DNA from 4 places in the Bradyrhizobium sp. 187 genome. Region 1 is predicted to be linked to each of the others. Evidence: riboswitches for the same ligand, from Rfam matches in the RefSeq annotation. Region 1 holds a riboswitch; each other region holds the start of a gene.
The links. A riboswitch is a leader RNA that binds a small molecule or an ion and turns the genes downstream of it on or off. The one in region 1 is predicted to bind cobalamin.
Positions count from the first base shown of each region.

Region 2: another riboswitch for cobalamin. It lies ahead of IVB19_RS12980 (TonB-dependent receptor); the one in region 1 lies ahead of IVB19_RS38075 (5-methyltetrahydropteroyltriglutamate--homocysteine S-methyltransferase).
Region 3: another riboswitch for cobalamin. It lies ahead of IVB19_RS12960 (energy-coupling factor ABC transporter permease); the one in region 1 lies ahead of IVB19_RS38075 (5-methyltetrahydropteroyltriglutamate--homocysteine S-methyltransferase).
Region 4: another riboswitch for cobalamin. It lies ahead of IVB19_RS12895 (DUF1636 family protein); the one in region 1 lies ahead of IVB19_RS38075 (5-methyltetrahydropteroyltriglutamate--homocysteine S-methyltransferase).

Region 1 covers NZ_CP064694.1:203,249-205,439, reverse strand. Annotated here, with positions in the region: partial or broken gene IVB19_RS38075 (5-methyltetrahydropteroyltriglutamate--homocysteine S-methyltransferase) at 428-1,298, opposite strand; cobalamin riboswitch at 1,396-1,591, opposite strand; gene IVB19_RS38070 (hypothetical protein) at 1,770-1,937, opposite strand.
Region 2 covers NZ_CP064693.1:2,755,274-2,757,464, reverse strand. Annotated here, with positions in the region: gene IVB19_RS12980 (TonB-dependent receptor) at 1-896, opposite strand, end outside; cobalamin riboswitch at 1,013-1,214, opposite strand; gene IVB19_RS12975 (histidine phosphatase family protein) at 1,287-1,859, shown strand; gene cobT (nicotinate-nucleotide--dimethylbenzimidazole phosphoribosyltransferase) at 1,860-2,191, opposite strand, start outside.
Region 3 covers NZ_CP064693.1:2,752,007-2,754,197, reverse strand. Annotated here, with positions in the region: gene cobF (precorrin-6A synthase (deacetylating)) at 1-410, opposite strand, end outside; gene IVB19_RS12960 (energy-coupling factor ABC transporter permease) at 459-1,136, opposite strand; cobalamin riboswitch at 1,174-1,393, opposite strand; gene cobA (uroporphyrinogen-III C-methyltransferase) at 1,439-2,170, opposite strand; gene IVB19_RS12950 (cobyrinic acid a,c-diamide synthase CobB) at 2,167-2,191, opposite strand, start outside.
Region 4 covers NZ_CP064693.1:2,738,576-2,740,766, forward strand. Annotated here, with positions in the region: gene IVB19_RS12885 (cobyric acid synthase) at 1-169, opposite strand, end outside; gene cobO (cob(I)yrinic acid a,c-diamide adenosyltransferase) at 180-815, opposite strand; cobalamin riboswitch at 856-1,073, shown strand; gene IVB19_RS12895 (DUF1636 family protein) at 1,169-1,552, shown strand; gene cobW (cobalamin biosynthesis protein CobW) at 1,549-2,191, shown strand, end outside.

The DNA of each region.
Region 1 (2,191 bases):
ATAAGCCATGTTCAGGCTTCGGCGCTCGTCTGTTACAAACGAGCGGGATTTCGGCGGCGGCGCAAAGAGCCGGCCCGGATATGAGCTCGGAGAGCCTTGAGTCGGCAGGGCGAGGCAAAATCGTGAGCGATGCGCACCGCCGGGCGCCTCGGCTCAGTGTCTCGCCGTAGACCAGCGTAGATCTTTTTACCGCCGTCCCACGTGTGGCCGGCAAGCTGGCAATTAGATCTCATCACAAAACTTTCTGTGCGATGATGTCTAGCCGGGACTGCCGCTTGTCGCATCTGTGACAGTGTATGTATTCATCAAACCAAGACATCCGACGTTGTTCGGTAGCCCGGACTCGTTTTCTGACTAAATCAGCAGCTTGCATGTCAGGTGCAACTGGCATGGGGTTTCTATTGTCCAACGGCACCGTGAGCGCCGCTTTGGCGACAATTGCGTCCAACTGGTCGGGTGCCCGAACCAGATCGACATGAAGCCCGGCAACGGGCAAGGCCAAGGTTGTTTCAAGATTGTCGCCGATAGCTCCGAAATATGTGGCCAGCATGATTTTAAGGGCCGGCACAACCTTTGCGAAATGAGCATAGGCCCGGCGGACAGCCGCCCGAGATGCTTCGTCGACGTCCGTCACCAGGCATGGCTCGTCGAGCTGAACCCATTCAGCACCGCGCGAGGCTAGTTCGCGTTGAACATCGACATAGACTGGGAGGAGCCGATCGAGGCAGCGACAGTGGATTGAATTCGGGATTAACGCTTTTGCCGAGCTTCAGGAAAGTGACTGGGCCAACTAGGACGGGGCGCGTTTGGTAGCCGAGGCTTTTTGCCTCCTCATATTCCTCGATGGGCTTTCGAGAGGAATACTTAACGATCTGATCCCGGTGAAATTCCGGCACCGCGTAGTGGTAGTTGGTATCAAACCACTTCGTCATTTCCTGTGCGGCTACGCCAGGCCCATGCTGAGCGTGACCACCGTCCTGAGCGCCACGCGCCATGGTGAAGTAGGCCTTGAGCGACACAGGACCTTCGGTCCAGCCGTAGACGTCGGGAATGGCGCCGACCATTACGCTGGTATCGAGCACATGGTCGTAAAACGAGAAGTCATTCGACGGAATGACGGTCGCGCCGCGGCATTTCTGCTGTGCCCAATTAGCGACACGAAGTCCACTCCCCGCCTCGAGGAGCTCGGCTTCGCTGGAGTTTCCCGCCCAGTAGCTCTCGAGCGCGAATTTGAGTTCGCGTCGTGGGCCGATGCGTGACATCCCCAGTGTGGCAACGGGAAGCGAAAGAAAAGACATAGCTCAGACCCCATGATTGGGGCAAAGGTCATGGCGGACGCATGCAGCGAATATCGCGTGAGCGACAGCTGCTTGCGCACACCGGGACACCCCCCGTGGACGATATATTGTCGAGGCAAGTCTCCTGGCTCGCGGGTCGTCGCTGCTGTCCGGCCTTCCCGAAGCCGCATGGCTTCAGTGACTTCGTTGGACAGCGGCTCGCCGCTTACGCGGGGGCAGCGCCGGCATTGCACCGGCTTCCCTCTTAGCTCCGGATCAAACGAAATCCGAAGACCACGACGGCTGGCATTAGGCGCACCAGGATCGATCCGTCAACCTACTAAGTGTTGCCGCGATATTGACCAAAAGATTGCGAGCTGCACCAGGTAGGGCACAACGGTCTTACTCCCGGCCTGGTAAAAACGCGTGGATCTTTGGAGTCTCCGCTTGTGAATGCGTCCGCTCAACACCCTCTTGGCGTAGTCGGATGAGCTAACGCGAGCAGAACGAACGCGCTGGGCGGTCCGACATCTGCGTGATCGCGACAAACCTGGTCTTTTCCGTCAGCACCTTCTCGAACTCGCCCGTGAGGAAGTTGCGATCGTCCTCGGGCGGCATCCGCTTGATCACAGCGCCATGAGGCTCCTTAGGAATTGCCAAGGCCGGATTGCTCCAGGATCGAACGGATGATCAGGTCGGACTGCCTGTGTTCGACAGACCCAGGGACGAGCCGCGAGCTCGATCGCTCCGTAGCGTTGCTCAAGATGATCTCCTCGGTGCGCTAAGCACTTACGTCCTGAGCAACTTTGGCGCGCGCCTTCGTTGTTTCCGTCACCGCTGGCGAGTAGTGCAGCCTGGACCTTGGCCTGCGCGACATCGCAGGAACAGTTCCGGATGTCAGGATGCACGCTGAC
Region 2 (2,191 bases), on a different replicon from region 1:
CGATCTTCCCGATACTCGATCGCGCCCCAGACCTTGAGGCTGTCGGAGATGCGGTAGTTGAGCTGGCCGGAGACATCGAGCGTCTTGGTGTTGGTGTCGTCGGCAAAGCCGTTGAGCGAGGAACGGCTGACGTCGAAGCGGTAGTCCAGCCCCTGCACATTGGTGCTGCCGCCCGAGCCGTAATGCGCCCGGAACGAGTTCAGCGAGTCCCAGGAGAAATCCGCCTCGTTCCGGATCGGACCGGTGTGCGGCTGCTTGGTGACGAAGTTGATCGCGCCGCCGGCGGCGCCCTCGCCTGACATCAGTGATGCCGGACCCTTCAGGAATTCGACAGCCTCCAGATTGGCCGTGTCCATGATCCGCGAGGTCATGTTCTGCGGACCGATCTTGATGCCGTTGTAGAGCGTGTTGATCTGGCTGTTGGTGAAGCCGCGCATGGAGAAAGCCGAAGGCTCGGCCGGATTGTCGCCGGCTGTGACGCCCACCGCTCCCTGCGCGACGTCGGAGACTGTGCGGTAGCCCTGCTCGCGCATGGTTGCGGCCGAGATCACCTCCACGGTCGCGGGTGTTTCTCGCACGGTCAGGCCGAGGCGCGAAGCGCTTTCGGCGACGGCATTGGTGTTGAGCGGCGTCTGTGCCGCCGTGGTCGGCACGACGGGCTTGGGCACTGCGGATGCAGTCCCCGGCCGGCGCGCTGCTGCGCGGCGTGAGCTCTGCGCGTCCCGTCCGGCCGGGCTGGACTGCCTGCGGGATTGTGGCGCCGACACCTCGACGGGCGGCAGTGGCTCGCGGGCCTGCTGCGCCAAGGCCGCTGGCATGTCGATGGCGACGAAAGATGTGAGAGCGGCGGATGCCAGTAGGAAACGGCGTGGTCGTACGATACGAAGGGAATACACGGTCTTGGACCTCGGAGTGACGTCAGTGGCACGTCACCGCGAACCAGGGTCCCATCGTCCGGCTTGCAGCCTTCCGATGAAGCCGAATGTCTGTACTCCCCGACCGACATCTTCGCGTGTGACCACGGCTGACGGCAGGTCTCCTGGCTCGCGGGTCAGTACCTTGCATCGCCTTCCCGGGACCGAGATACCCAGTGGCTCGTGACGCAAGATTCGCCGCTTACAGTTGCGGGGGCAGCCACGGCATTGGGGACAAACTCCCCGCACCGCATTCCCTTTTCATCCCCTCTCGGGGAAACCGTCGCGAGCATCTAGGATTACGATCCAGACAGAGTCAATGTGCCAGTTGCGGCGTTATTGCCACAACGACCAGTTTCCTTGGAGATAAGCATGGGAGGCGAGACCTTCCTCTGGCTGATACGGCACGCGCCCGTCGATGGCGTCGCGGGGACGATCCATGCGGCCGACGCACCGGCCGATCTCGGCGCTCGGGCGCAGCTGGAGGCACTGCGGCAGCGCCTGCCGCGGGACGCCGCGAGCTATGCGAGCCCGTCGCGGCGCACCGTCGAAACGGCCCGCGCGCTGGGGCTCGAGCCGCTGCAGCTGGACGAATTCAGCGAGCAAGACTTTGGCGACTGGACCGGCCGTCGGCATGACGAACTCGCCGCGACCGGTGGCGAGGCCTATGCACGGTTCTGGAGCGATCTGGCGCGCGGACGGCCGCCCGGCGGCGAAAGCTTTGAGGAACAGGTCGCGCGGGTCCGCCTGGGTTTGTCGAAGATCGGCACCGGGGCCGCAACGCTCGTCGTGCATTCCGGCACGATCCGGGCGGCGCTGTGCATCGCGCTCGACCTGACGCCACAAGCGGCCCTGCGCTTCATGATCGATCCGCTGTCGCTGACCAGGATTGACCGGCTCGCGACCGGCTGGCGCGTCGTCTCCGTCAATCAGCGGACGATTTGATCAGGCCGGACGATCAGGCACATTGGCCTGCGCAAAGGTCGCCATGCCGTTGTGGAGCGCGCAGGCCGACCGCACCAGCGGCAGCGCGATGGCCGCGCCCGATCCTTCGCCGAGCCTGAGATCCAGGCTGATCAGCGGCTGCACGTTCAGCGCGCGCAGCACCAGCCGATGCCCCTGCTCCGCCGACTGGTGCGAGGCCAGCAGGAACAGCTGGCACGAAGGGTTGAGCCGCACCGCCGCCAGCGCCGCGACCGACACGATGAAGCCGTCGATCAACACGGGGATGCGGTGCTGTGCAGCCGCGATAACGGCACCGCAGATGGCGGCGATCT
Region 3 (2,191 bases), on a different replicon from region 1:
GGCACGACTTCGATTGTCGGCAAGGGATCGAGCCGCCGCGCGATACGCAGCGAGGAATCGTAAAGCGAGGGATCGCCCCAGATCAACAGCGCGACCTTGCCCTCTCCTTCGAGATGATCCCCGATCGTCTGCGACCAGACGGCGGCCACGGCATCATGCCAATCGTCCACGCCCTTGCGATAGTCCGCTTCAGCGGCGTCCCGCACGGGCAGATCGAACTCGGCAATGCGGGTCGTGTCGCTGGTGAGCACATCGGCGCAGATCGTCCGCCTGAGATCGGCGAGGTCGGACTTGGCCGTCCCCTTGCGGGGGATCAGGACGAGATCGGCCGCGTTGATGGCAGTAATCGCGGCACGCGTGAGCTGCTCGGGATCGCCGCAACCGATGCCTATCAGAGAGAGCGTGAGCATCGTGCCTGCGAAAGGCGGCCGCACATGGGGCCGCCCGTTCGCTTGTCTCTAGGCCGCGTTGTGCAAACGCGGCGTGACGAGGCCGGGCGCGGTGACGCGGCGCAGCGACTTTGCCAGCGCCAGCACGCCGAGATCGGCGAGCGGCTCAATCACGATGACCAGCGCATAGGACGCCGCGAAGGTCGCGATGTTGGCGAGGTTGGTCGCGCCGAAGCCGGAGCCATAAATCGCCCAGAACGCCACCCAGGCGATGACGCCCGCCTGATAGGTCGTCGAAAGCGCCAGCGCCTGGCGGTACTTCAGATCGACATAGGCCGTGTTGCTCGAAATGATCCGCGTGGCGATCGCCTGGATTCCGAACAGCGGCACCAATAGCGTGGTGACGTTCATGCCATATTGCGGCAGGTCGGGCGGCTCGAAGAAGATGCCCTGGAACAGCAGGCCAAACGCGAGGCCGAAGGCCGCAGGCGCCGCGCCAAACAGCAGGAACAAGGTCGAGCCGAGGATGAAGTGCACTTCGGAGACGCCGACCGGGAAGTGCGGCAGGATCTCGAAGAAGATAAACACAAGCCCCGTGGTGGCGAGCGTCCGCGCCGCGAACGACGTGATGCCCTGCTCGCGCACGGTCTCAACCGCGAGCTTCAGGGCAACACCGCCGACAGCGATGCCGGTTGCGTAACTCAATACGAGCTTGGCGTCCGAGACTAGTCCGGGTTCGATATGCATGGCTCAGATCCTTCTTGCCGTCACACCCGACGGCCTTGGCCTCAAAACATGCACGGCCGGTCTCCTGGCTCGCGGTTCACTGGGAGTCTCCGGCCTTCCCGGGCCTCGCGGCCCAGTGGCTGATCGAAGTCCCTCACCGCTTACAGTCGCGGGGGCGGCTGGGGTTTTGGGCGCCGCAACAGGGTCCGCCCATCCCCATTCCCGATTATGCTCCGGCGCTTTGCGCCGCGTCGAGCACCATGCGTCTCCTGTGTGCCTCTTTCGCCGGCCGGGCGTCAAGGGGCGACGGGCGGACGAGGCGGTCATGACGGATAATTCCCCGCCAGCGCGCCGAACAGGATGACGGCCGCCGTGGAGGCCGCTCCGCCCCGCGCAAGCTGCTCTGCAAGTTCCGAAATTGTGGTGCGGACCAGCCGCTCATCGGGACGGCCGAGCGATTCGGCAAACAACGCCGGCGTGGTTGGGGCGAGCCCGTGCTCGATCAATTTGACGACCAACGCCGGAAACGTCCGCCGGCCCATATAGACCACGGTTGTCGCCTCCGGATCGGCCAGCGCCACCCAATTGAGATCTGGCGGCAGCTCGCCGGTGACGTCCGCCCCGGTCACGAACTGCACGCGGCGCGAGGTGTGACGCCGGGTCAGCGGAATGCCGGCTTGCGCGGCGGCGACACAGGCCGAGGTGACGCCGGGAATGATCTCGTAGCCGATGCCCGCTTCGCGCAGCGTCTCGAGCTCCTCCTCAAGCCGGCCAAAGATGCCGGCATCGCCCGACTTCAACCGGACCACGCGCGCGCCTGTCACGGCATAGTCGACCAGCAGGCGGTTGACATGGTGCTGCTTGGTCGAGGCCCGCCCTGCCCGCTTTCCCACCGCGACGAGATTGGCGCCGGGCCGGGCCAGATCGAGGATCGCGCCTGAAGCAAGATCGTCATAGAGCACAACGTCGGCCTCGCGCAGCCGCGCTGCACCCTTGAGCGTGAGCAGCTCGGGATCGCCGGGCCCGGCGGAGACAAAGGAGACAAAACCGCTCACCGGTCCTCCGCGATCAGATGG
Region 4 (2,191 bases), on a different replicon from region 1:
GGCCGATCTCGCCGCCGTCAACGGTGACGGCTGCATTGTTCGACATGTTCTGCGGCTTGAACGGGACCACGCGCAGGCCGCGTCGCACAAAGGCGCGTGCGAGGCCGGCAACGATGAGCGACTTGCCCACGTCCGAGCCGGCTCCCTGGATCATCAATGCGCGCGCCATCGCGAGTTTCTTAGAACTCGACGCCGGCTTGCGCCTTGATGCCCGAGCGGAAGGGATGCTTGACCAGCGTCATCTCGGTGACGAGATCGGCGATCTCGATCAGCTCGTCCTTGGCGTTGCGGCCGGTGAGCACGACATGCGTCATCGGCGGCTTCTGCGTCGTGAGGAATTCGACGACCTCCGCGATGTCAAGATAGTCGTAGCGCAGCGCGATGTTGATCTCGTCGAGCACGACCATGCGGAGATTCTGGTCGAGGATCAGCTCCTTGGCCTTCTCCCAGCCGGCGCGCGCGGCGGCGATGTCGCGGGCGCGGTCCTGCGTCTCCCAGGTAAAACCCTCGCCCATGGCGTGGAATTGGCATAGGTCGCCGAAATGGCCGGTCAGCATGCGGCGCTCGCCGGTGTCCCAGGCGCCCTTGATGAACTGCACGACCGCGCAGGGGAAGCCATGGGCGACGCAGCGGACGATCATGCCGAAGGCCGAAGAGGACTTGCCCTTGCCGGCCCCGGTGTGGACGATGATCAGGCCCTTTTCGCCGCTCTTGGTCGCCATGATCTTGTCGCGGGCGACCTTCTTCTTCGCCATTTTCGAGGCGTGGCGGGCGTCGGTTTCGTCGGCCGTCTGGGTATCCGGTTCGGGCGTCATCGGACGGGGTCCTTCGGCTTGACAAGAGGCGGTCGGGGGCAAATGGTGGCCCGGCGTTGGTTCCTGTCCTACGACAGGCGAAGAGGGAATGCGATAGGGTCCGAATCGGCAAGATTTGGTTCCAAAATGCAGCCGCCCCCGCGACCGTGACCGGAGAGATGCCCGAAGCCACTGATCCCCTGGGGATCGGGAAGGCGGGGATCGAAGGGGAAACCCTGCTCCGCAAGCCGGGAGACCTGCCAACGCGGACGATTTTGGACCGGCGGACGGGGTGTTCCGCGACGGGGAAACGGGCCTTCGCAAGAACGGTTCGTGGGCCTCATCGCTTCCCGCTGTTTATTCTGGAAGAAGCGATGACCGTCACACTTCATGTCTGCATTACCTGCCGCGCCGGCGAGACACTTGGCGAAGGCGAGACGACGCCCGGCAAGCGCCTGCATGGCGCGATCCTCGAGGCCGGCGTGCCCGACGGCGTCAGCGTGGTTCCCGTCGAATGCCTGTCTGCATGCAACCAGGGTTGCTCCGTCGCGCTCAGCGCGCCCGGCCGCTGGTCCTATGTCTATGGCCGTCTGTCGGATGCGAATGCGAGCGATGTGGTCGCGGGCGCCGCGGCCTATGCGGCCGCGCCCGACGGCCTCGTGCCCTGGCGCAGCCGCCCGGAGATATTCCGCAAGCAATCGCTTGCCCGCATTCCCCCCATTTCCCCCTTGGCCGTCGTGCCGGAGGCCGCCGAATGAATTCGCTCGCAAAAGTCCCGGTCACGGTCGTCACGGGCTTTCTCGGCTCCGGCAAGACCACGCTGATCCAGCATCTGCTTGCCAACGCCAACGGCAAGAAGCTCGCGGTGCTTGTCAACGAGTTCGGCAGCGAGGGCGTCGATGGCGAGATTCTGAAATCCTGCGCCGATGCGAATTGCCCGGAAGAGAACATCATCGAGCTCGCCAATGGTTGCATCTGCTGCACCGTCGCCGACGATTTCATTCCGACCATGGAGAAGCTGCTGTCGCGGCCGGTGCGGCCCGATCATATCCTGATCGAGACCTCGGGCCTGGCGCTGCCCAAGCCGCTGCTGAAGGCGTTCGACTGGCCGGAGATCCGTTCGCGCATCACGGTCGACGGCGTGATCGCGCTGGCCGACGCCGAAGCTGTCGCCGCCGGCCGTTTTGCGCCCGACCCCGACGCCGTCGAAGCGCAGCGCGCGGCGGACGGCAATCTCGACCATGAGACGCCACTGTCGGAAGTGTTTGAGGACCAGATCGCCTGCGCCGACATCGTGCTGCTGACCAAGGCCGATCTTGCGGGCGCGGCAGGCCTCGGAGCAGCCAAGGCGGCGATCACCGCCGAGATGTCGCGCCGCGTGCCGATGCTGGCGATCA